One region of the Bacillus haimaensis genome, then DNA from elsewhere that is predicted to be linked to it. Evidence: riboswitches for the same ligand, from Rfam matches in the RefSeq annotation. Region 1 holds a riboswitch; each other region holds the start of a gene.
What was found. A riboswitch is a leader RNA that binds a small molecule or an ion and turns the genes downstream of it on or off. The one in region 1 is predicted to bind cobalamin.

Region 2: linked by a shared signal. The riboswitch ahead of ABN702_RS06795 (DUF4430 domain-containing protein) and the one ahead of ABN702_RS17250 (cob(I)yrinic acid a,c-diamide adenosyltransferase) in region 1 are both predicted to bind cobalamin.
Region 3: linked by a shared signal. The riboswitch ahead of ABN702_RS14275 (ribonucleoside-diphosphate reductase subunit alpha) and the one ahead of ABN702_RS17250 (cob(I)yrinic acid a,c-diamide adenosyltransferase) in region 1 are both predicted to bind cobalamin.

Annotation. Positions count from the first base shown of each region.
Region 1 covers NZ_CP158164.1:3,390,586-3,398,717, forward strand. The annotation lists gene ABN702_RS17245 (cobyric acid synthase) at 1-1,427, opposite strand, end outside; gene ABN702_RS17250 (cob(I)yrinic acid a,c-diamide adenosyltransferase) at 1,499-2,044, opposite strand; cobalamin riboswitch at 2,215-2,402, opposite strand; gene ABN702_RS17255 (hypothetical protein) at 2,505-2,639, opposite strand; gene ABN702_RS17260 (MBL fold metallo-hydrolase) at 2,728-3,555, shown strand; gene ABN702_RS17265 (aromatic acid exporter family protein) at 3,914-4,999, opposite strand; gene mnmH (tRNA 2-selenouridine(34) synthase MnmH) at 5,193-6,239, opposite strand; gene ABN702_RS17275 (hypothetical protein) at 6,427-6,585, shown strand; gene ABN702_RS17280 (DHA2 family efflux MFS transporter permease subunit) at 6,632-8,132, opposite strand, start outside.
Region 2 covers NZ_CP158164.1:1,340,724-1,348,855, reverse strand. The annotation lists gene ABN702_RS06815 (histidinol-phosphatase) at 1-280, opposite strand, end outside; gene ABN702_RS06810 (GerMN domain-containing protein) at 630-1,925, opposite strand; gene sigX (RNA polymerase sigma factor SigX) at 1,915-2,451, opposite strand; gene ABN702_RS06800 (ECF transporter S component) at 2,801-3,301, opposite strand; gene ABN702_RS06795 (DUF4430 domain-containing protein) at 3,306-3,722, opposite strand; cobalamin riboswitch at 3,929-4,131, opposite strand; gene ABN702_RS06790 (ATP-binding protein) at 4,223-5,992, opposite strand; gene ABN702_RS06785 (response regulator transcription factor) at 5,989-6,708, opposite strand; gene ccsB (c-type cytochrome biogenesis protein CcsB) at 6,784-7,947, opposite strand; gene resB (cytochrome c biogenesis protein ResB) at 7,959-8,132, opposite strand, start outside.
Region 3 covers NZ_CP158164.1:2,808,683-2,816,814, reverse strand. The annotation lists gene ABN702_RS14280 (ribonucleotide-diphosphate reductase subunit beta) at 10-1,053, opposite strand; gene ABN702_RS14275 (ribonucleoside-diphosphate reductase subunit alpha) at 1,075-3,309, opposite strand; cobalamin riboswitch at 3,666-3,861, opposite strand; gene ABN702_RS14270 (STAS domain-containing protein) at 3,984-4,823, opposite strand; gene ABN702_RS14265 (aldo/keto reductase) at 5,017-5,919, shown strand; gene ABN702_RS14260 (IS1182 family transposase) at 6,123-7,580, opposite strand; gene ABN702_RS14255 (hypothetical protein) at 7,834-8,064, opposite strand.

The DNA of each region.
Region 1 (8,132 bases):
CGGTCAAAGGATTCTTCTCTTTTTTTGGCAAAGGAGACCCTGTCATGGATAGGATCCAATCCTTTTTTCCCTCTTAATTCATTCAGGAGGAACTCCCTGAACTCGTCGTTATGAAAAATCCCGTGAAAATAGGTCCCCATTATCAGCCGATTCTCACTCCATACTCCCTCTACCCTGTCGTCCAGTTCGATTAAATGATCGAACCCTGATTCAAAATGTGATTTTCCCATATGTATTTCATAGCCGGAAACAGGAATTGTATTATCTTGAATCGTGATGACCCCTTCGGAGCGGATGGTTGTTTTATTAGGTGTGATGGAGGTATTCATGGGAATCAGCCCTAATCCCGGAGCCTGCTTAATAGGAGATTCAACTCCCAACACATCCTCGATTTCTTTCCCCAGCATTTGAAAACCGCCACAAATGCCGACTATCATCGTCTTTTTTTCCGATAATGACAGAAGACGATTAGCCAATCCGCTGTTATGTAAAAATAGTGAGTCCTCCACCGTATTTTTACTTCCAGGTAATATGATTAAGTCCGGTGTCCCTACTTCTTCTGCCCGGCTAACAAATCGCACATGACAATCAGGCTCCTCAAAGAATGGATCGACATCTGTAAAATTTGAAATCAGCGGGTAGCGAATGACGGCAATATCCAAATCCTTGGACGTATCTGTTTTGGTTGAATAATTGCCTAACACTACCGAATCCTCTGCCTCTATTGTCAAATGATCAATAAAAGGGATGACCCCAAGGACAGATACACCTGTATACTCCTCAAACCATTTCAAACCTGGTTCCAACAGGGATACATCTCCACGAAATTTATTGATGACCACCCCGATTACTCTCTGTCTGTCTTCCGGTTCAAGTAGTTGCAGCGTTCCTACCAGACTGGCAAATACCCCGCCCTTCTCAATATCTCCAACCAAAATGACTGGCGCATCGGCCAGACGCGCCACACGCATGTTGACAAGCTCCCTATCATTCAAATTGATTTCAGCCGGACTTCCCGCTCCTTCTATCACTACACATTCATAGCCTTGCACCAATTTCTCATAGGAATCCTGAATCAGCTTTAATCCTTGTTGGAAAAAGTCCTGACGGTACTCACCTGCTTTCATATTTTGATAAGGGACACCATGCACTACGATTTGTGATTCATAGTTTCCGGTAGGCTTGATCAGTATCGGGTTCATATCGGTGGTGGCGACAATACCTGCCGCTTCCGCCTGAACACCTTGCGCTCGTCCTATCTCCTTGCCATCGAGGGTGATATAGGAATTCAGGGCCATGTTCTGCGATTTGAACGGAGCTGTTTTAAATCCATCCTGTGCAAATATCCTGCATAAGGCTGTGACAATCGCACTTTTCCCTGCATCGGAATGAGTGCCTTGAATCATGATGGGCATCGCTTTATCCACTTGCTTTCCACTCCAGACATTGGTTTATCCAATTTTACTTCTATCCATCATTCCGCTTCCTTCACTCAGAATTAAAACTCGATTCCTTTTACAGCCGGCACTCCATCGTTGTAATAATGCTTTTCCGGCTCAATGATGGATACTAGATCTGCCAATTCCTTTATTTCATCCTTTGCATCTCTGCCGGTGATGACCAGGTGCACGTGTGCCGGTTTATTTTTCATCACATCCATGACCTCTGCTAAAGGAAGAACATCCTCTATCGGAAAACGGTCGATTGCCAATGCATTGTTCAATTCATCTAAAACCACTACATCGAATTCCCCACTCAGCACAGCTTCCTTCGCCTTGGGCCAACCACTTCTCAACGCCTCTCGATGGTCCTCCGGTGTTTTCGTCCAAGTAAAACCAGCCCCAAGCTGTACCATCTCAACTCCGAGTTTCTCTAAAGCTATTTGTTCCCCATAGGAACGCTCCGGTGACTTGATAAATTGAAAAATTCTCACTTTCATCCCTCTCCCTGTTGCCCGAAGAGTCAGTCCCAACGCCGATGTCGTTTTCCCTTTCCCATCACCTGTATAAATAAGTGTCAACCCTCTTTGCTTTTCTTTGCCCATATGAACCTCCTGTAAAAAAGTAATGTAACAGTTTAAGAGAATAAAAAAACGCCTCTCCTATATTAGGAAAGACGTTAAAGCGCATTATGAATCGCATATCCACTTTTCACAAAATAAATCTATGAAAGCAGCGAAATAGTAATGTCACTTTAAGCATTCCTTCCTCGTAGAATCCTTAAAAACAAATAGGCAGGTTTCCTGACTTACGTCTCATCACAGCGTTAATCCTTCCCATGCAAGAAAAGCACAGTGGATAAAAGCTAACACGGTTCAACGTTTACAGTGGCGGGGTCCGTGCTGGTCTTGCACCAGCTTCCCTTTTAACCTCCGAAAAGGCACCTAAATGTTACTATGTAATTGGGTAATTTATTTCTTCACCATATAGTGTATCGTATTGCACTTTGAATGTCTTGAAGATTTTTTGTATCGTATTGCACTTTGAATGTCTTGAAGATTTTTATCATGCATGTTGTTTCGCAGCGGCAACATGGTGCTTCAACGCATGGCGCTCAATTTTAGCCAGTTCCTCTAACAAATCATTGATTGCTATTAATTTATAAAAAATAACGGTGTAGGACGCTAATTCTCTATGCATGACGGATTCTCTTATAAAAATAAACAATGCAACAACCTTATTTGTTATAATTTTGGTATACATTGGAATTAACGGGGAGATGGTAGATTTGTTGTTTAAGAAGAAAGCATCCAGTGGTGAGGTTAATGGTGTCTCCTATTTGAATGGAGAAATATCCTTGAAGGGTGTTTCTTTAAATGTTTACAGCTATTTGATTGATGGCATGTTAATCGATACCGGGGCACACTCTCTACATAAATTTTTTGAACCATTCCTTGATGAAGCGGATTTTGATCAGGTCATGCTCACTCATTTTCACGAAGACCATACTGGCTGTGCCGCATATGTCCAAAAAACGAAGAATGTGCCGGTCTATCTTAATGAAATATCTATCGCTTCCTGTTTGATGCGGGCAGATTATCCGCTCTATCGACAGCTATTCTGGGGAAGACGCAAGCCGTTTCAAGCCCAACCTGTCTCAGGGAGCTTCCAATCCAGAAGTGCCACTTGGGATGCCATCGACACCCCCGGTCATGCCTATGATCACAAAGCCTTTCTTAACAGGGAAACAGGACAGTTGTTCACCGGCGATTTGTTTGTAAGTGCGCGCACCAAGCTGGCATTGGCTGATGAAAGCACCCCTGAAATCATCCGCTCCTTGGAACGTATTTTATCCTATGATTTTCTTGAAGTTTTTTGCAGTCACGCAGGATATCTGGAGGACGGCCGTAAAGCAATTGAAAGAAAACGCGACTATTTACTTTCTATTCAAGCGGAAGTACTATCCTTGTATAAAGACGGCTATTCAGCTGAAGAAATTCGTCGCAAGCTTTTCCCCAAGACCTTCCCAATCGTAAAATTTTCGCGAGGGGAATGGGATTCAATCCATATTGTCACATCTATTCTGAGAGAACATAGTTTACAACCGCATAAATAAGAAAAACGAATTCGCAAAGGAATTCGTTTTTTCTAGAAGGAAACTACAGGCTGCAAAAGGGGCCTGACCCTCACTTTGTTAAAGTATTAAAGTGTAAAACCCCTGATACACGAACCAATGTCACGGAAGCGGCATGGAAGGGCCGCCATGGATAGTTAATAGAATAGGATTTTCCGAGTTTTCAGCCTGGATGAGGATCGATTGGTCCACTCCGCCGATATGTAACTGTTAAACAGAACTGATTCCGTTTTCTCCAATAGCGAAATCCCTTTTATTTTTGATTATTTTCACAAGCCTGCTCCCTTTCCTCATCAGCTTTTCTTCCAAAACTCTATTATCGTTTTCAGGAAAATATCACCTATTCGGCGGATTTTATTATTTCACTATGTTTCGCTGTAGCCAGACGGTGCTTCAACGCATGGCGCTCAATTTTTGCCAGTTCCTCTAACAAATCATTGATTGCTATCAGCTCATAAAAAATAACGGTGTCCGTCGATAAAATATGATAATAGGCTTCTGTTGCAGCAGGAATTCTTTCAGCAAGCTGATCAAAAAGCCTGTCCACCGATTGATGATGCTCTTCCGTCATGTCATATTCTTCATTTTGTAAAACTTCATTCATGTTTCGTACGGTTGAGAGTATGAGAGACGATTTGTCCTGATCGGCTATCCGTTTGTGACTTGGGATGAAAATCAAATTCCCGACGTGATAGGTCAGCTGTGTCAAGACTTTCAATTTTCTATTTTCATAATAGAAATGTCGCATGTCTTCTCTCTTGTAGCGATGGTATTTCCACTCCTCTTTCTGATAACGGCAAAGGTCCTCGACACGCTCCACCTCTCTCACTATCTTATGAAAGGCCAATCTTGTCTGCCTGGGATTGGCGTGCATTTTCCCTTTTATCAGCTCCCCGCCGCTTCTTTCTATTAAGAGGCCTGTTTCCTTTAACAGCCCCCTGATTTTTCCGGAGATGGCTGGCGTGTAGTTCGGCTTTAACACCAGCAGATTCACAAGCGTGGATACAGATAGTCCAGTGATGGTCGTCCCCAACCTGACCAAAAAGGAGGAAAGATAGTGATCATGAACGGTCGTAATCATCGCCACACCAGTCAAGGTGGCAACTAGGATTCCATCATCCAGGTGCAACTTATGGCAGGTGATGATGGTTGCAAGTGCCACCAACGTGTACGTTACAGGATTATCGCCAAAACCCATATAAAATAAAATGGCATATCCTGCGCCGATGCCCGAGGCCGGAAACCGGACAAACGCTTTTTTTATCGAATTGGCAGCGGTCGGTTCAATGGTAACGATTGCAGCAATGACAGCAAACATCGCTGGCCATCCCAAAGCCTCGCAAATCAACGCGGTAATGAACACCGCAATGCCTGTTTTGAGTATCCTTCCACCAACAAAGTGCTTTAGTTTATGTATGTAGGTCATTATGTTCAGTCCCTTTAGTAAGCGTCTACTACTATTATAACGTAAAGGGTTAGTGGAATAGGGAATTAATTGAAACACTGTTTTAAGCAATAAAAAATGCCGCTCTATTCAGGGGCAGCGGCGAATTCGACCTTCTAACAAAGAATCCGATGGAGACTTTAAGGCACCATCGGATTCTTTTGGAATTTATACTTTACCCCTTTAAAGCAGCGGGGGTCAGGCCCCTACATACAAGTTCATAAACTCCCTCCACCGCTTCCTCTACATTACTTGCTTCCAGCACTATTCTTTTGCAGTCTTTGGCACTATGCAGGTATCTTGGATCGTAGTAATGCTCCAATAGTAGGTGGATGGCGGGTTCATATTGTCGCTGCTCGAGTTGGGTTTCAATATCGGCTGCGATTGGGGTGTGGATGTATTTTTTTATTCTGCGGAATGCCAGTACACATTCATCGTGATAGTCCCATGGTTTATATTCATTCATTATATTTTGCACGCGGACCTCCATGGGCATTTTGATAAAGATGTGCGTGGATTCCTGTTTTTTCTTCGTAATGAATTCGGGAAGCAGGATTTTTCCCATTCGTTTGCTTTCGGCTTCCACAACCAGGTAGGGTGCTTGCTGACTCTTCAGGACCTCTTGAAGGAGATTTGCCTCGAACATTTTCTGGCTGGTGGACGTCAAGCCTATCTGTCCGAAAACGGAACCGCGGTGCATTGCCAGCCCTTCCAGATCCAGAACCGGAACCCCTTTTTCCTGTAGCTTGTGGAGAATGGCGGTTTTCCCTGTACCAGTCCCCCCATTTAAAATATAACCTTCAGGAAGAATGTCCATATCCTCCAGTTGCTCCATTACCCAGCGACGGTAAGCTTTGACCCCACCCTGAAGCCGTCGTACTTTTATGCCCATCAAATCAAGGAGCGTAGCAGTGGTTTTGCTTCTCATCCCTCCACGCCAGCAAAAGACAACAAGTTCCCCTTCAAGCTTTTGGAACGCCCGAATAAAGTCAGGCAGTTTTGCAGATACAATTTCCAGTCCTCTGTCCTTGGCCGCGTCCACACTTACCTGCTTATAGATAGTTCCCACTTCGGCCCTCTCTTCATTATTGAAAAGCGGGATATTGATGCTTCCCGGGATGGTCATCTCTGCAAACTCTGCAGGAGAACGCACATCGATTACCGTACATCCAGGTTCACCAGTGCGTCCAACCAGTTCCTTCACAAATATCTCTCGAACCATCGTTATCAACCTCTCCATCTTTCACCGAATAAAGAAAATTCAGATACTACCATTTTAGCCGAATGAGGGAAAGGTTAACAGATTTGAATAGATAAATTAGTCCAGGTTATATATAAAAGACTAATTTTCCCGTTCCGATTGAGCATATTAATAATGATTGTACTATTGGAAAGCGAGATGATGAGTGATGTCAAAGCAAGGTAAAGTGAAAAAGGAACAGACAAGAGAGCAAATTGAAAAGCAGGATAACAACAATAATAATATGGAATTCGGCAATGAATACACTATCGGAAACACAGCTTCACAGAGCCAGAAGAAAAGCGGGACCCAAGCAAATAAAAAATAACCTTATAAACTAAAAAACAGCCTCCATACTCGAGGCTGTTTTCTTATTAGTTTTCCGCTAATTTAGCTTTTACATCGGGATTTACTATTTCTGCTTCCACTTCATTCCCTATCGGATCCTCCGCCTGCTTAGCCCTCTTAATGAAGAAGGAAAGAACAAGCGCTACTGCTGCGATAAAGACGGAAACGAGGAATGCAAAGTTGATGCCTTCCAGTGTCGATTGCAGCATGATTTGCTGCTGCATTGCACCGAGCGCTTCTGCAGAAGGATCTGCACCAAGCTTAGGCATTTCTGTCGCAGCAAGGTCACGGCCATAGCTTTCGGCACGGGTGGACATGAGCGTTACGAGGAATGCCGTACCGATTGCCCCTGACACCTGCTGCAACGTGCTGTTCATAGCTGTACCGTGTGGATAGAACCTTTTTGGCAGCTGGTTCAGCCCGTTTGTGGAAACTGGCATGAATACCATCGACATCCCGAACATCCTTACTGTATAAAGAATGACCAGTTGTGTATAGGATGTTTCCAGGGTCAATTGGCTGAAGAAATAGCTCGTTACGACGGTAATCGTCAATCCTGTTATCGCGAGTACTTTTCCGCCGTATTTATCAAACAGTTTCCCTGTGATAGGAGACATCAAAGCCATCACAATTGCACCAGGCAGCATCATTAGGCCTGCATCCAAAGGGGAAATCCCACGCAATGTCTGTACATATATCGGCAAGAGGATCATCCCGGAAAACATCGCCATCGTGATGACCATCGAGATGGCGGAGGATAAGGCGAACATCGGATACTGATAGATCCGGAAGTTCAGCATCGGTTTTTCCTGGCGAAGCATACGGAGGATAAACCATGTCAGGGCTACCACTCCAATAAGGATTGTTCCATAGACAAGCGGACTGTCCCAGCCTTTTGAACCGGCGGAACTGAAGCCGTAAAGAAGTCCGCCAAATCCAAGGCTTGATAAAAGGACAGAGAACATATCGAGACGAATATTCGGTTTCACTTTTTTATCCTTTAATAGGAAAATCCCTAACAAGAGAATAACAGCAGCAATCGGCGTAACAAAATGGAACAACATTCTCCAATCATAATGTTCAATGAGCCAGCCGGATAAAGTAGGACCGATTGCCGGAGCTCCCATCATGATAAGCCCGAATACCCCCATTGCAGCTCCCCTTTTTTCAACTGGAAAGCTGACGAGCATCACATTCATCAATAGCGGCATCAAAATGGCCGAACCTGATGCCTGAAGCATGCGTCCCGTGAGAAGTACCGGAAAGACATGGGCAAAGCCGGCCAGGACGGTACCGATTGTGAACAGCCCCATTGCCGCGATGAATAGATGGCGGACAGAATATTTTTGAATGAGAAATGCAGTGGTCGGAATCAAGATCCCGTTCACCAGCATGAACCCTGTGGTGAGCCATTGGACGGTCGAAGGACCCACTTCAAGCTCCGTCATGATGGACGGCAGGGCTATATTCAGTAATGTATTATTTAAAAAAGCAATAAAAGCGCCAATCATCAGGATAGCCAATATC
Region 2 (8,132 bases), 2.0 Mb from region 1:
TATGCTTTCCGGGAGTGTAATCCATTTCAATACTGAATTTTACATGATGATCCTTATTCCAAGCCTCTTTAAACAACCCGTAATAATCTTCCATATCGTAATAACGACGCTCTTCCACCCATGGGTTGCTCAGAATATCCTTTGTTTGGTAAAAATGATACGCATGCTCAGAAATCCCCAATTCTTCAATTCCATTCAGCTTTGCCACTTCAATGAATTTCTCCAGGTAGTCCAGTGTCAATGTTCCTCGTTCCAAATGATTGTGATAATCGGTAAGCAATGGTCGTCCCTCCAATCAGTTTCAACCATTATACTATGGAAATGGGACAGGTTGGTGAAATTTATCAGAAAATTATTGTCGCTCTTCTGGAGGGACTTCTAGTGATGTCTAATTGTACCTCCTTGCATCACCCATTCTACAAAAAGAGATGCAGCCCATTTTGCGGCTGCCTACAAAAAAGCATAATTAAAATTACTGAGCGGTATACCCGCCGTCCATTGCGACCTCCTGCCCGGTCACATAGTTTGCATTGGAAATACATAATCTACCTTTTACATTTATCTGTTTATATATGTAGGATGTTGCTTGAAAAATAGAAAAAAGCGTGCAGTCTGCACGCTTTTCATCTTTATTGAGGCATTGTTATCGGGTTTGGGGAATAAGGAACATTGACCGGTTCATTTAATGGAACATTCCCTACCAGACCTTCTTGAGTGGTCTTGAAAATAACCTGAGTGAAACCGAATTCCTTAGCCGTCATCAAGATGGATTCCAAAGCAAATATATTCTCTATCGTATTTTCCATCACACTCTTGTCTGATAGGACAACTATCGCTGAATCATCTTTTACCTGAACACTTTCAATCGTAATACTCATTGGGATGGAAGGGTCGACACCGCTTTGTTCCTCGAAAATATCCGCACCCTCTCTCATCGAATCCAGTGCCTGGTTTATATCCTTGAAAACTACTTGTGTTGGGACAAGAAAGGCATTTCCCTGTCTATTGATAAATTTATGGTAGCCCTTTTTGGACATTTTCACCGTTTCGACAGGACCAGTTTGACTACTGTTCCCATATTCTACGTTCTTATTTTTCCCATCTCTTGTAAATTGATATTGTAAATACTTATATCTGAAAGTCTCAGCAATCTCATTATTAAACTGAAAATCCTGGGATGATGATAGATCATAATACAAATTTTTCATTTCTACAGATGGCATTTCATTGCCATCACCATCTTGAGCTATTGTAACCACTGCCCCCCTATTCAGAAGAGGCTCTTCCACCCCCATTGCAATGTAATCCAGTTCATTTTTGATACTTTCCAGGTTTTCCTCATATGATCCGCCTTCTGCCAATGGCACTTCTACGGAAACCGGAAATGTGAATGGCCCTATATTGGACTGTGGTTCGGTAGCTGTAACTCCAATTGTAACAACCATCATCTCTTTAGCTTTCTCATTTGTCACCACAAAAGTCGGTTGATCAGCTGAAAGTGCAGTGAAATCATTATTATCAGACTCTTTAGCACCATCCAAGGCAATTTCTGATTCTTCCAAGGATCTCTGTGCATCCTCATCTACGCTTTGTATTCCAACGCTTTCCTCTTTAGCAGAATCTGCGGAATCATCACGTTCGGAGCTTTCCATGATGCCTGCACCGTCTGAATTCCGGGCTGCTTGATCCATGGAAGAATTGGAACCACTCAAGTTCTGCAGGAATAATGGTGAGATAATGGCAAAAATCAATACTGCAGCGGCTAGGGCAAGCGCAGGTATCACGTTGAAGGAGCGTGGTTTTTTATTGAGTCCATCATATACTTCACGATATATTTGTTTTGGGTCACGGTCATCTTTCATTTTAGGCATCTGCCGTAAAAGCTTTTCGAGTTGTTCTTCCTCCATACGCTGTTTATGACGCATTACTGTTCCCCCCTTTCTCTTGGAGTTCCTCCATATGAGCCTTCAGGACCTTTAAAGCTCTATGTTGAGTTGTTTTCACCTTACTTTCCGTCCACCCCAATATTTGGGCAGTTTCTTGGATTGATAAGGCTTGTATGTACCGCAGGACGAGGACAAGACGGTGATCCATCTTACATTTATCCAGACACCGGTACATTTGTTGAACCTGTTCATTTTGTAAAGCTATCTCTTCAGGCAGTGGTGCATGATCTTTTACCTGTTGTGTGCTCCAGTCAAAAGTTTCAAGTAGTTTACTTTTCCAACCCTTCTGCTTACGGAAAGAATCTATTGCAACATGTTTGGCGATAGAAAAAAGCCAGGTCTTCTCGCTGCTCTTTCCTTCAAACCGATCGTAAGAACGCAAAACCTTTATATAAACTTCTTGAACGAGGTCCTCGGCTTGCTCTTTATTTTTTACCATATAAAATAAAAACTGAAAGACATCATGGTGATATTTTTCATAGAGCTCTTGAAAAACCGTATTCATCCTTTCCCTCCGTTCATTAGATTAGTCGTATACTATATTAAAAAAGTTACATTACAAATATATGACAAAAGTTACAGTTTGGCTATATTCTTTTAGGAATTTTCAGGAAAATATTCATAGGTATTTTTGAAGGTAATCTTTTTATATAAAACAGGAAAATCAGTATATATTGTTTCATTATAATGGAGGGTCATTCAACTTTGTAGGGGTCTTTGAGCACCTTTTTTGTTTTGTTGTGTGGAATCCTGGGACAGGCAATTCAGAAGAGGCTAAAGTTTATCAATATTCGAAAAGGATGGTTCGCCTTACATCCAAAAAAGAGAAGCCCTTTTCAAGGCTTCCCTTCTGTTCATTGAAGCATATACGCCGCCCTTTCCTTCAGCAGCCTGGATAATACAGGGAATAATACAATAAAAAATACCACATTCCCGATCGCATGGTTCACATCGAATGGAATTCCTGCCAAATAGTAGGGCCAAAACAGCTTACCTACCACCAAACGTTCAAGTGACATCACAAAACCGTACAAAAGTCCGCACATGCCTGCATAGATCGCCAAAATGACGACAGGTGTCTTATGGAACCATTTGCCGATCATTCCGCTCATCAACCCGATAATCGACCATGCTATGATCTGGGTGATCGTCCATGTGCCGCTTCCGAGTACCATATTGGTGGCAATCGTACTGCCGCAAGCGAGAATCAATCCTGTCACCGGCCCCATCCAAAAGGAACAGATGATGATGATTGCTGTTACAGGCTGAACATTAGGAATGGAGGCGAATGCAATTCGCCCCACTACGCATAAAGCGATGAGCACCCCTAATAAAGCAAGCTTTTTAGTAGGCATAAAACTATTCCCACTTTGCATAGTCGAAGTGTACAACATCATCTGCCTTGAGCACGTATTCTTTTGCACCAACCATGATTTCTTCCTCATTCACCTTATATGTCCAGAAATAGGAGTTAGCTGTATCCGACTCTACCCCATCAATACCAACTATAAATTCCTTGGTATCGTCCAGGGTCAATTCGAAGTTACGTTCCATCACTTCCATCAATGATTCGCCTTCTTCAAATTCCAGAGTTTTTTCGTTGATTACTTCTTCTCCATCCTTTGTCAGCTTGATGGTCGTTTCGAGCTGTTCCTGCTGCTTCTCCTCTATCGGCGCTTCTGTTGAGGAGTTGGAGTTCGTATTATTTTCCCCTGATGCACATCCTGTCAATGCCAATGTAAATGCTGCTAGTAGTGTCAGTAAGAATTTCTTCATGGTTCATTTCCCCTTATGTATGTAGTAGGTATAACTGCAAAATGGTCTTTTCATCCCTCCAGCTGGAATAATAAGTCCCCTCTTGTTGTTAACTTTTCTCCGAAGCAACAAAAAAACCTCATCCTGTTTGAAGGATGAGGTGTAAACGGCATATGAAAAAAATAATAGAAAACGCCGTCTCTCTCACTCAACCCCCGAAGCATTGAAACTAAGTTTAGACAATTGGCAGGTCTACTGACTCATGCTTCACCCTACTTTGAGCCTTCCCATATGGCAGCCTGATCTCTCAAGCCGGAACATACAGTGGTTATCTCATTTCGTCCACATTTACAGTTGCGGGGACAGTTTTGGTCTTTCACCAAATTCCCTTTTAAGCCACCGAGGTGACACCAACATCTTCAAAACTATTCAGTTAACTAGCTTTCATATTACACAATATGCCCCTTGCTGACAAGAAAATGTTTCATAGTAAACAAGATTTTTCGCTAATGTTAAACATATTAACTCATTGTTCGTGGAATAAACAGGGAAAATGTCGTTCCTTCATTCCATTTTGAATGAACGGAGATCTGGCCATGATGCGCTTCGACAATATTCTTTACAATGGCAAGGCCGAGTCCCGTCCCTGCTCGTCCCCTTGTGCGCGCTTTGTCCGCTTTATAGAACCGTTCAAACACAAATGGCAGATCCTCTTCAGGAATACCGTGTCCGGAGTCCTTTACATCCATTTTCAGGCCTAGATCAGACAAATTGACTAGAATCGTAATTCCCCCCCCATTTTCCGTATGCCGGATCGCATTGTCAACCAGATTGGTCAAAACCTGTTCCATTCGATCTACATCAAATGCGATCTTTCCCTGTCCTGTCATCTCGTAACTTAGACTGATGTTCTTTTCTTTTGACAGCACCTGAAATTTGCGAATTATTTTTTCCACAAATACTGCAACATTTGCTTCTTCATAGTTCAGCAATATATGCCCCGCTTCCATTCTCGCAAGGTCGAGAAGATCATTAACCAGTCTCCCCATGCGCAGGGACTCATCATAGATGACAGACGCAAGCTCTTTTTTCTCCTCATCCGTTCCGGCAATATCATCGACGATTGCTTCACTGTATCCTTGCAGCATGGAAATCGGTGTACGCAGTTCATGTGATACATTCGCTATAAAGTCCTTGCGGAGCTTATCTAGCCTGCGTTCTTCCGTCATATCCCTGATAACGGCAACCGCCCCACGTATATGCGTCTGGCTGTATAGCGGGCTCATCACAATCACCCAGGTGCGCCCTTGGTAGGTGAGCTCAATTGCTTGTTCCTTTTCAATGGAAACCGCCCGCTGGAACATATCCCTCACCTCTGATGGAAGGTCTTCCCCATTGTCACTGCCTTCCTGGTAGAACCAGGCTTGCAAAAAGCGTTCAGCTGGAGGATTCGAGACAAGTATGGTTCCGTCACGGTTCAAGGTGATAACACCATCCGCCATCGAGCTTAATATGTTCGCCAAATGCTCTTTTTCCTGATTCAATGCATTTATATTGAATTTCAACTGGCGTCCCATCTGATTGAATGCCATCGCAAGCTCCCCAATTTCATCGTGAGTGAGCATCGGAAGCTTTGTATCAAACTTGCCTCGTGCAATTTCAAACGCAGCCTCCCTCATTTTCCGGAGAGGTGCTGTAATTCTCGTAGATAGGAAGAATGCAAAAATCGTTGTTAGGAAAATGGCAAATCCGGCTGCGAGTAAAATGAGCTGGGTTGTCTGTTTTGTTGTTTCCTTGATGGCAAGCAAGGATTGATAGATGAAGACAGCTCCATCCTGTGTTTCATCCAGGTGTAGCGGAACCCCCACGATCATGATTTCCCCATACATTTCATCATCTATGCTAGTATCGGATAAATAGGTTTTTTTCGTAACAATCGGCTGATCCTCGAACACAAGGGAGAGTTGTGGATCATCGAGGAAAAAGGAAGCCGGAAGATGACTGAGCGTTTCGTTTGGGGAATGGCTAAAGTCTTTCTCATCCGAGAACACTACCACCCTTGTCGCCTCATCCACCAGCTCCCATGCGATACTCATCGCCTGTTCACTATCTGCATGCTGTTCAAGAATGAGCGATATTTTTTTTGCATCCTTTGTCAGGTCCTTTTCAGCTTCACTGACATGATAGTTTTCGAAAAACTCCAGCAACAGGATTGTAAGTACAAAAAGCACAAAGGATACTAAAAGTAAAATGGTTAGCCATAGCTTACCAACTACACTTTTCCAAATCATGAGTCACTGCCGACCTCAAACTTGTACCCTACGCCCCATACGGTCACAATCATTTTGGAAGCTGGCTCTGATACTTTATTCAACTTTTCGCGAAGTCTTTTCACATGTGTATCGACGGTTCGCAAGTCACCAAAGAATTCATATTGCCATACTTCTTTCAGCAGCTGCTCACGGTCAAAAACTTTGTCCGGAGATTTTGCAAGAAAATAGAGTAGCTCATACTCTTTGGGTGTCAGGTTCACTTCCTTGCCATCGGATGTAACTCTGTGCGCATCATTGTCGATGGTCAGATGAGGGAATACGATGACATCCTTTGTTGTTGTTTCCGTAGTCAGGAAGGTTGTGGTCGAAGATCGTCTCAGCAACGCCTTTACCCTAAGCACCACTTCCCTCGGACTGAATGGTTTCACTATGTAGTCATCAGTTCCAACTTCAAAGCCCTGGACACGGTTGGTCTCTTCCCCTTTGGCTGTCAGCATGATGATCGGAGTCGCTTTCTTTTCACGGATTTCCTTGCATACCTCCATGCCGTCCATGCCTGGCATCATGATATCAAGGAGAATGACATCGTATTCATTTTCCAGTGCAAGTTCCAATGCGGTGTGACCATTGTCCGCTTCCTCTATTAAATAATTCTCTCTTTCCAGATACATTCTCAACAGCCTTCTGATTCGATCTTCATCGTCCACAACAAGAATTTTTACGTCTTTTTCCATGAATTTTCCCCTCCTGGTTTTGTTTCAATTTCCAAGAAAAGCCCTCACATTGCTGTGAAGGCTTCATATTCTGCGTTACATAGCATACGAATGCAAACCTGCGATAATTAAATTGACACCAATCAGATTAAAAAGAATAATCGCAAAGCCGACCAATGTAAGCCATGCTGATTTTTCCCCTTCCCATCCTTTGGAAAGGCGAAGGTGCAAGTAGGCTGCATAGAATAGCCAGGTTATGAGTGCCCATACTTCCTTTGGATCCCATGCCCAATATCTAGTCCAGGCAATCTGTGCCCAAATCGCTGCAAAAATCAGTCCGCCAAGTGTGAATACCGGGAATCCGATAGTTACCGCACGATAGCTGATTTCATCCACAAGCTCCAGGTTCACTTTTTTAACGGCAGGCTTCAATGCCTGTCCGATTGGTTTTCTAAGGATCAGTCGTAAAAGTCCATACAAGAGCAAACCTGCAAAAAGAGACCATATAACCGTATTCAATTTTAATGTGTTTACATAAGCCGGCATATTCACCAAGGCATCCATTCTTCCGTCTGTCAGGAGTTCTCCTTCATTTGGCCCCACTAATGCCGGCAGATGATATTCGACATTCGCATCGGCACCTTTTTTGTCAATATAGGAGAATTCCGCCTGGTACCCTGATGCACCAAAGCCGATGGAGAGGAAAATAAAGCCAAGGAAACAGATTAAGGAATAGAGCGTCAGCTCCAGCCAAAATGTCTTTTTTCCCTTTTTCGTATAATCTACCACTTTTACAAGATAAATCAAACCTGCCGCAAAGCTGACTGACAGGATCGCCACTCCAAGCGCTACAGTCGAAACATGGATCGCAAGCCAATGGCTCTGCAACGCCGGAATCAATGGCGCGATGTCTCTTGGAAACATACTTGCATAGGCAATCAACAACAATGCGATTGGCAGGGTGAAGACGCCTAGCGTACTAGTTTTATAGATGAAATAGATGACGATGAATGCCAGCACGAGCATCATGCCAAAGAAAGTTGTAAACTCAAACAGGTTGCTGACAGGTGCATGACCACCTGCAATCCATCGCGTGATAAAATAGCCTAATTGTGCAAGGAAACCCAAAATAGTAATAGAAATTCCTATTTTGGCTGCTTTGCTACTCTTTTTAGCACGAATTGCACCACCAAAAAAGGCGGTACCTATTAGATATAGGATAAATGCGGTATATAGTAAATTACCACTAAGCTGTGCCATTGTTGAACCTCCTATTCCTCCGCTTTCTCTTTCTTGCTCTCTTGCTCTTGTTCCACTTGATCAACCGGTATGCTAATCGATGTTTCTTGCAATGCTTTATTGATGTCGCCCTTTAGTCCAAACCAGTTTTTATTCGTATGTCCTGCCACCCAGATTTCATTTCCTCGTGTCTGGACCCAGACACG
Region 3 (8,132 bases), 580 kb from region 1:
ACTATAAATTTAAAGCTCATCAAATCCATTGTCCACAACATTCACTTTTGTATACTGCCGGGATTTCTGTTCAAAAAAGTCTGATTTGCCAAGGTCAACCTCCTCGTAGGCCTTGATCCATTTCAAAGGGTTGGTCCTGTATCCTTCGAAGGGGCGCGCGTAACCGAGTTGATTACATCGTACGTTGGCATAGAACCTAATATAAGCCCCAACTTCCTCTATATCTATCCCTGCAATTTTATCTCCCAGGATATGTCTTGCCCAGTCGATTTCAAGCTCTGCTGCCTGTACAAAGGTTTGTGTAACAAAGCTTGCCAATTCACCTGTATCATATTCCGGATACTCCACCAGCACCTCTTTGAAGATTTTCACGAATAGGTCCACATGTATCTGCTCATCCCGGTTGATGTAATTGATCATGGTGCTGGATGCGACCATTTTCTGCTGTCTTGCCAGATGATAGAAAAATGCGAATCCCGAATAGAAAAACAGTCCTTCCAAAATGACATCATAGACGATCGAATGAAGAAAGCTCTCCACATCCGGCTTTTCTGCAAATGCGGCATATCCATTTGTGATAAAGTCGTTTCTTTTTCGGAGTGTCGGTTCAGTCCGCCAGTATTCAAAAACCTCTTCCTGTTTTGTCCGGGAAACCAGACTTGACAATACATAGGAATAGGAATGGTTATGAATGACCTCCTGCTGGGCGAGCATGATCATCAGTGCATTCAAGCTGGAATCGGTTAAATAGTCCGCCACTTTTCCTGCGTAATCCGTTTGTATGCTATCCAACAATGCAAGAAGTCCGATGATTTTCAGGAAGGCATCCTTTTCGTCCGATGTAAGATCGGGAAACTGTTTGATATCCTGGGACATATTTATTTCAAATGGTGACCAGAAGTTTGCCAGCATTTTTTTGTATTTGGGATAGGCCCAGGAAAAGGCGACATCGTCCCAGTTCAGCACGTTCGAGCTTTGGCCGTTTATTATTTTCGTCGATCGGTTTGGAGCGGTTGCGTCCATCAGTAATCGAGAAGTCAGTGAAGCAGTCATCATTGTTTCCCTCCTAAGTTATCAGCTTGCGCAAGAATCGCATTCTTCTATTTCCTTTGACGTGGACCTGACATAGTAGGTAGTCTTCAATCCCTGCTTCCATGCATCCAGATGCAGATCAAGGAGCGCCTTTGCTTTGATTCCATTGGTCACATACAGATTAAACGATATCGCCTGGTCAATATGCTTCTGTCTGGCCGCGTTCTGGGCGATGCTCCAATGCTGGTCGATATGGTAGGCAGATTTATAGAACCATGTGGTGCTTGCATCCAAATCAGGGGCAGTCACTGGAATTTTGTAATCCTTTTTTTCCTCGGAGTACACTTTCAGGAAAATGGGATCGATGCTTGCTGTGCTGCCTGCGATGATTGAGGTGGTAGCATTAGGGGCCACTGCCATGAGATAGCCGTTTCGGATGCCGCTTAAAGCTATTTGCTCCTGTAAGCCTCCCCAATCAAAAAGATCATCTGTTTGATAACCTCTTTTACTGAAATACTCTCCCGTATGCCAATCGGAGCCTTCAAATGCTGGGTATGCCCCTTTTTCCTTTGCTAAGGCTGCACTTGCCTGAATCGTATAAAAGGCGATTTCTCTATAGAGTGAGTCTGCAAATTGTACCGCATCTTCACTTTCCCATTTGATTCCCTGCAAGGCAAGAAGATGATGCCACCCGAATGTTCCCAAACCAATTGCACGGTATTTCTCATTGGTCAGCTTTGCTTGAAGGACCGGAATGTTGTTAAGATCAATGACATTGTCGAGCATACGAACCTGAATAGCTACCAATCTTTTTAGGACTTTAGCAGGGATAGCCCGCGCAAGATTGATGGAGGAGAGGTTGCAAACAACAAAATCTCCAGGGGTTTTCACCGTCACAATCGCCCCGTCCTTTACAAATTGCTGGTTCATGGTGGTAGCACTTTGATTCTGGGTGATTTCTGTACAAAGGTTGGTGCAATAGATCATCCCAAGGTTATGGTTGGGATTCATACGATTGACCTCGTCGCGATAGAACATAAACGGACTTCCTGTTTCAAGCTGGCCACGCATGATGCTTTTCATCACATCGATGGCTGGTACTTTATCATGATGCAGGGAAGGGTGGTGCACACACTCCCAATATTTATCACGGAAGCTGCCAGCGCCCTTTTGTTCATCAAAAAAATCCTCAAGCGAATAGCCCATCACATTTCTCACTTCATGCGGGTCGAACAGATACCAGTCGCCTCGGCTTTCCACCTGTTCCATAAATACATCGGGGAGGCAGACACCGGTAAATAGATCATGGGTACGCACCCGCTCATCGCCGTTATTGAGCTTGCTGTCGAGAAAGGAGAAAATATCCTTATGCCAGACATCCAAGTATACAGAGATGGCCCCTTTGCGCTGTCCCAGTTGATCTACACTTACAGCGGTATTGTTCAACTGCTTCATCCAGGGAATGACCCCGCTCGATACACCCTTGAAGCCGCGGATATCACTTCCTCGGCTGCGGATCTTTCCTAAATACACGCCGATTCCGCCACCTGACTTTGATAGATTGGCAATATCTGTGTTACTGTCATAGATTCCTTGTAAGCTATCATCCACCGTATCGATGAAACAGCTCGATAGCTGGCCATAGCTTTTCCCGGCATTGGAGAAGGTGGGTGTCGCGACCGTCATATACAGATTGCTGAGTGCCCAGTATGCCTCTTTTACCAGAGCAAGACGATTGTTTTCTTCCTTGGCCATCAAGGTCATCGCAATAATCATGAACCTTTCCTGCGGCAGCTCCCATAGAGCCTTGTTGTAGCCACGGGACAGATAACGGTCTGCCAGCGTCTTGAGGCCGATGTATGTAAAAAGCTTGTCTTGCTCCGGATTGATGGCCTTTTCCAATTCCTTTATTTCTTCAATGCTATATGAATCCAGAAGTGAACGATGAAAAATGCCTACTTCCACCAAGGAATGCAAAAGGTAGTGAAAATTATCATAGGGTCTATCTGTGCCACGTGTCTCACATGCTTCTTCATATAATTGTTTCAAAAGGATACGTTCGGCAACAAAGGTCCAATCTGGCTCACTCTCCGAAATGTAGCCAATCGCCTCCAAGGTAAGATGCTTATAGATTTCCGTATTTTGGCTTCCAACCAGCTTATCTGTTTTTTCATTGAAGGATTCTGTTTCCAAGTGGGGGAATTCTTCCAATATACCAAGGATCCAATCCTTGCTGTCCAATGCCTTGTTCGTATTATTTAAAGTTGAAGTAATCATTAGCCGTTCACTCCGTTTCGCAATAATAAAAGGCTGTTTTCGCATACATTGTTGCTTTTGACGTATCCAACGCAAACACGTAACATTACTTGCTTTCGTGCTCTTTTCCCATGTAGTAGAATTATTTTCTTTTGAATAATACAGGGAAATATGCTGTAAAAAATCCAAATGCCGATTTTTTACGGACATAAGCAATAAACTTTACGAAAAGAGCCTAATAAAAAAAATCCACCCAGGATTGAGTGGATCAAACGATATTAGAATACGACATGGAAAATACCTCCAACTCAATAGAGAAGGGGTATTGATTCATGCAAGCTTCTAGCACCGTTTCATCATCTCAACTCCCGAAGAATAAGAAACTAGTTCGAAAAGGCAGGTCTCCTGACTTGTGCTTCTTCCTACATTGACCCTTCCCATATAAGAGCCGTTAAGCCTACTTATACAGTGGTGATTCAATTCGTCAGCACTTACAGTTGCGGGGACAGTCCCGGATTTTCACCGGATTCCCTATTAAGTCTTGTTAAAGACACCTTTTTCGCAATAATACTATATATAGTTATTTTATATATTCAAATAACTGTATTTTGTGTTTTTGTGATAAATCTATCATAATCCATCTTTAAGTATATTACAATCAAAAAATAAAAAAAGAGCTGCAATAAGCGCGGCTCCTATTTGTTCAATTGGAAATCCTGGAGAATTTGTTCGATGGACCCTGTAATCTGGATATCTGTCAAACTCACCCCAGTGGAGATGAATTGCAGGCTGAGTTCCGGTCGTAACCCGGTAATGATCGGTGTAATCCCGATTAACTTCAGGGAACGGATAAGCAGATCTAAAGTGTGCACTACCGTCTGATCCAAATTATATACGCCTGAAAAGTCAACAATCAACTTATTGATGGACAAGTTCTTGCTTTTCTGCAAAGTCTCTTCAATCAATATGCTTGCTCTTAGCTCATCGATCTCCCCAACTAAAGGCAGAACCGCAAGACCTTCGAAAAGTGGCACGATCGGGATGGAAAGCCTTATGAAGCTAGTCCTGGTGTCCTGTATCTTCTGTTCGGATGCAACTGTGAATGCATGGCTGAAGCCGTAGACGATGATATTGAAAATCTCATCAATGTGGATGAAAATTTCAGTAAGTTGATTAAGGTGAATGCCTTCTTTGGCACCTTCCTCCTGAATGAAGGTCCATAGTGCCCGCTTATACAGCGTCATATTGGATAATGCATTCTCCAAGGAGCCGCCAGCCTGAACAGACATGATTCCCACGGATTCACCCCAGTCTTTTGCCTCATCCAATAATGTATTTACCGGGTCCTGCACGTACTTCCCAATAAATTTGATAAGAGTCTGGAAGATTTCTTTTATTGCTGCCTGATGATGTGGATCCCGGTATTCCGAAATTTCAGGATAAGCAAGCCTTATTTCATTCAATATTCTTTCTGATAGTTCAATCTCTGATTCTAGCATTCTCTTCCCGATCTTATAGTGTACTGCTGTAGGCATGGTAGTATCCTCACTTTTTGTCAATTTTTATCTATCTTTATTCTAATCATTAGTAGAACAGATGTATATCTTTACATGCTTCACATAGGAAAAAAGTTTTGTTTTTTTAAGGGAATCCTTCTCTCAATTAAATTGGTAAATTCTCCGGCAACCTAGTATAATCCATTTTGAAGAAGGAAAGGAGTGATGATAATTGGAAAAGATACACCTGTCTAAAGAGGTTTCCATTTCCAGGATTGTCCATGGGATGTGGAGATTGCAGGAATGGAACTATACGAACGAGCAAACACTCTCTTTTATGGAACAGTGTCTGGAAATGGGCGTGACGACGTTCGATCATGCCGATATTTACGGGAATTATATGGTGGAAGGAAAATTTGGTGAAGCTTTGGCCCTCAAACCCTCTCTGAGAGATGAAATGGAGCTGGTCACCAAGTGCGGCATCAAGCTTATTTCATCCAATAGACCGGAGCATAAAATCAAGTACTATGATACAAGCAAAGAGCATATCATGTGGTCGGTTGAAAAATCATTAAAGAACTTCCGAACGGAGTATCTAGATTTACTGCTCATCCATAGACCGGATCCATTCATGAACCCCGAGGAGATAGCAGAAGCTTTCACTGCTCTTAAGGAGTCAGGAAAAGTGAAAAGCTTTGGAGTATCGAACTTCAAACCTGCAGCTTATCAGCTATTGAACTCCTATTTGGATTTCCCGTTAGTGACCAATCAAATCGAAATCTCTGCCACACATCTGGAGCATTTCGAAGCTGGAACCATTGAGCTGTGCCAGCAGGAGAGAGTGTCTCCGATGGCCTGGTCGCCACTTGGGGGAGGTTCGATTTTCACAAGCCAGGAAGCTGGTGTCGTCAGAGTCAGAAATGTGCTTGAACAGATAAAAGAAGAGATTGGGGCTGCCTCGATCGATCAAGTGTTGTATGCATGGCTGTTAGCTCATCCTGCAAAAATCATTCCGATTGTAGGGTCTGGGAAAATTGAGCGGGTAAAAGCGGCGGTAGAGTCGACAGAACTTTCTCTATCCAGACAGCAATGGTTTGAAATCTATGAAGCGTACAGAGGACGTGAAGTGGATTAAATCAAAGGCTCTGTTATTGAGTAGTGTTGATTTTCTAAGAATCTAGCTGTTGATTGGAGCAATAGGCGAAGACTCCTGCGGGAGGAAGGGGAAGCCACTGAAAAACGAGTTTATTATTTGAATTTTATTTAAAAAACTAAACAAAAAGAGCTTAATTGGCAATTGCCACCCAATTAAGCTCACATTTCACCCTATCTTACTATTTATTTTTCATCGATTAGCTTAACTATTCGTTTTAAATTTACTGCGAATATCGTAGTGGCACCTTGAATTTGCATCCCAAATAGACCTGCGGCTTTTGATTTTTCATACCCATGTCTATTCTTTAACTCACTATTCTTTGCTTCAACTTTATATCTTGAGCGGGCAAGTTCTTTGAATTCATCTGTCTGTTGAAACGCTTCTTGTACTAAGTGTTCATTTGATTTTATAGGGATGGAGTAGGTCTTCGACTTAGCTCCTTCTTTATAGCACCCTCGACGAATCGGGCAAGCTTTACAAACCTCAACGTTCCAGAAATATTTTAGTTGATCGTTACGGTTTGTTCCCCTTTTCTTTATCAGTCCACTCGTTTTCGATAAGTGCCCAGCAGGACAAGTAAATCGGTTTGCGTCTTTATTAAATACAAAACCATCTTCTTTTTCCCGGGTGCCGTTTGTGATGACCGGATGCAGCTTCGCTACAAGTTTTATGTTTTTTTTATGAGTATAAATCAAATTATCTTTCCCGGAGTAAGCGGTATCTCCACCTACTGCATCTACTTTCATCCCTGCCTGGTTAGTTTTCTCCACTAGTTCTTTTAGGTATTTACCATCGGCTTTTTCTCCTGATGTGATTACGGCAGCAGTGATAATTCTTTCGTCAGAAATAGCTAGGTGGGTTTTATATCCAAGAAAAGAGTGGTCTTCCGATTTATGTCCAACCCGTGCGTCGGAATCTGTAGAGAAATGAGTTTGGTGATTACAATCTTCAAATGCCTCTTTTAAATGGTTTAGCTTTTCATTGACTGCAGGGATCTGTGAATATTGTGGATTATTTTCTAAGACATCTACTAAATTTTCCGTGTAGTCTAATTCTGCTTGTAAATCTTTACTTACTGGTTTTTCAGGGAATATTTTTTTTGCTTTTTCATCAATTTGGTAGACAGCTTTGCGCAATAGTTTTGATTTTTCCTGAAGATATTGCTTAGCTGTTTTAGATCTATAACGAGAATTTGTATGTGTAGAATCGATAAAGATTATGTTTTGTTTAATAAGATTATGTTCGATTGCGATATCTACAGTTTTTCCAATTAACATATCTAGAATTTCCATATCCTTAAGACGAAGTCTTCGGAATTTGGTGAGTGAGCTAGGGTTGATTACGGATTCTTCTGGAGCCATATCTAAAAAGAATTTAAATGACATATCATATTTTGAGCGCTCCACCACGTCTACATCTGATAGGTCGAAAATTACCTTTAACAATAAGTATTTAAACATTCTGATTGGTGGTATGGCATTACGTCCGTTATCGAGGGAATACTTATTTTTCAGTTCTTCGTGTATGAAGGAAAAGTCCACAATTCCGTTGATTCTTCTTAGTAGGTTATCTTTCGGTACTACTAAGTCATAAATCTTGGCATAGGGACTCAAAGCGAATTCTTCTTGGTTCGTTAACATAAGCACACCACCTAAAGTTAGTACTTTTATTATAAAATAAAATAACTAGACAAGCCTTAAAAAATTTAGGTTTGTCTAGCTATAGGAGCACTTTTTCAGTGGCTTCGAGGAAGGGACAGGGGAGACCCCACAGGCGAAGCCGAGGAGGCTCCCGGACCGCCCGCGGAAAGCGCAGCCTAGTGCGGAAATCAACAGCGGTCTTTAACACAGCCAAATCAAAAAAAGCAGGCATCATGCCTGCTTTTTTTGTGGATTAAAACTTCAACTGGTTGTTTCTTTTATTGATGAATTTCTTGAATATGTCAGAGAAAAACATCAGTCCGATAAAGCCGAAAATTAAGTATGACAGGTTGAAGTATAGGGCAGGATCGATCCTTACGTGATCTGCAGCGGCGGCTACCTTGATGATTTGATAGGAATCGATGGCCACTTTTGCTGCAATTAGAACAAATATTGCCACCATAACTCTCCAAAGTAATTTCAACGAAAACCCCTCCATCTTTCTGCATGAAAATTTTTCTATTTGTGAATGCTATAAAAGTTTAATTAATG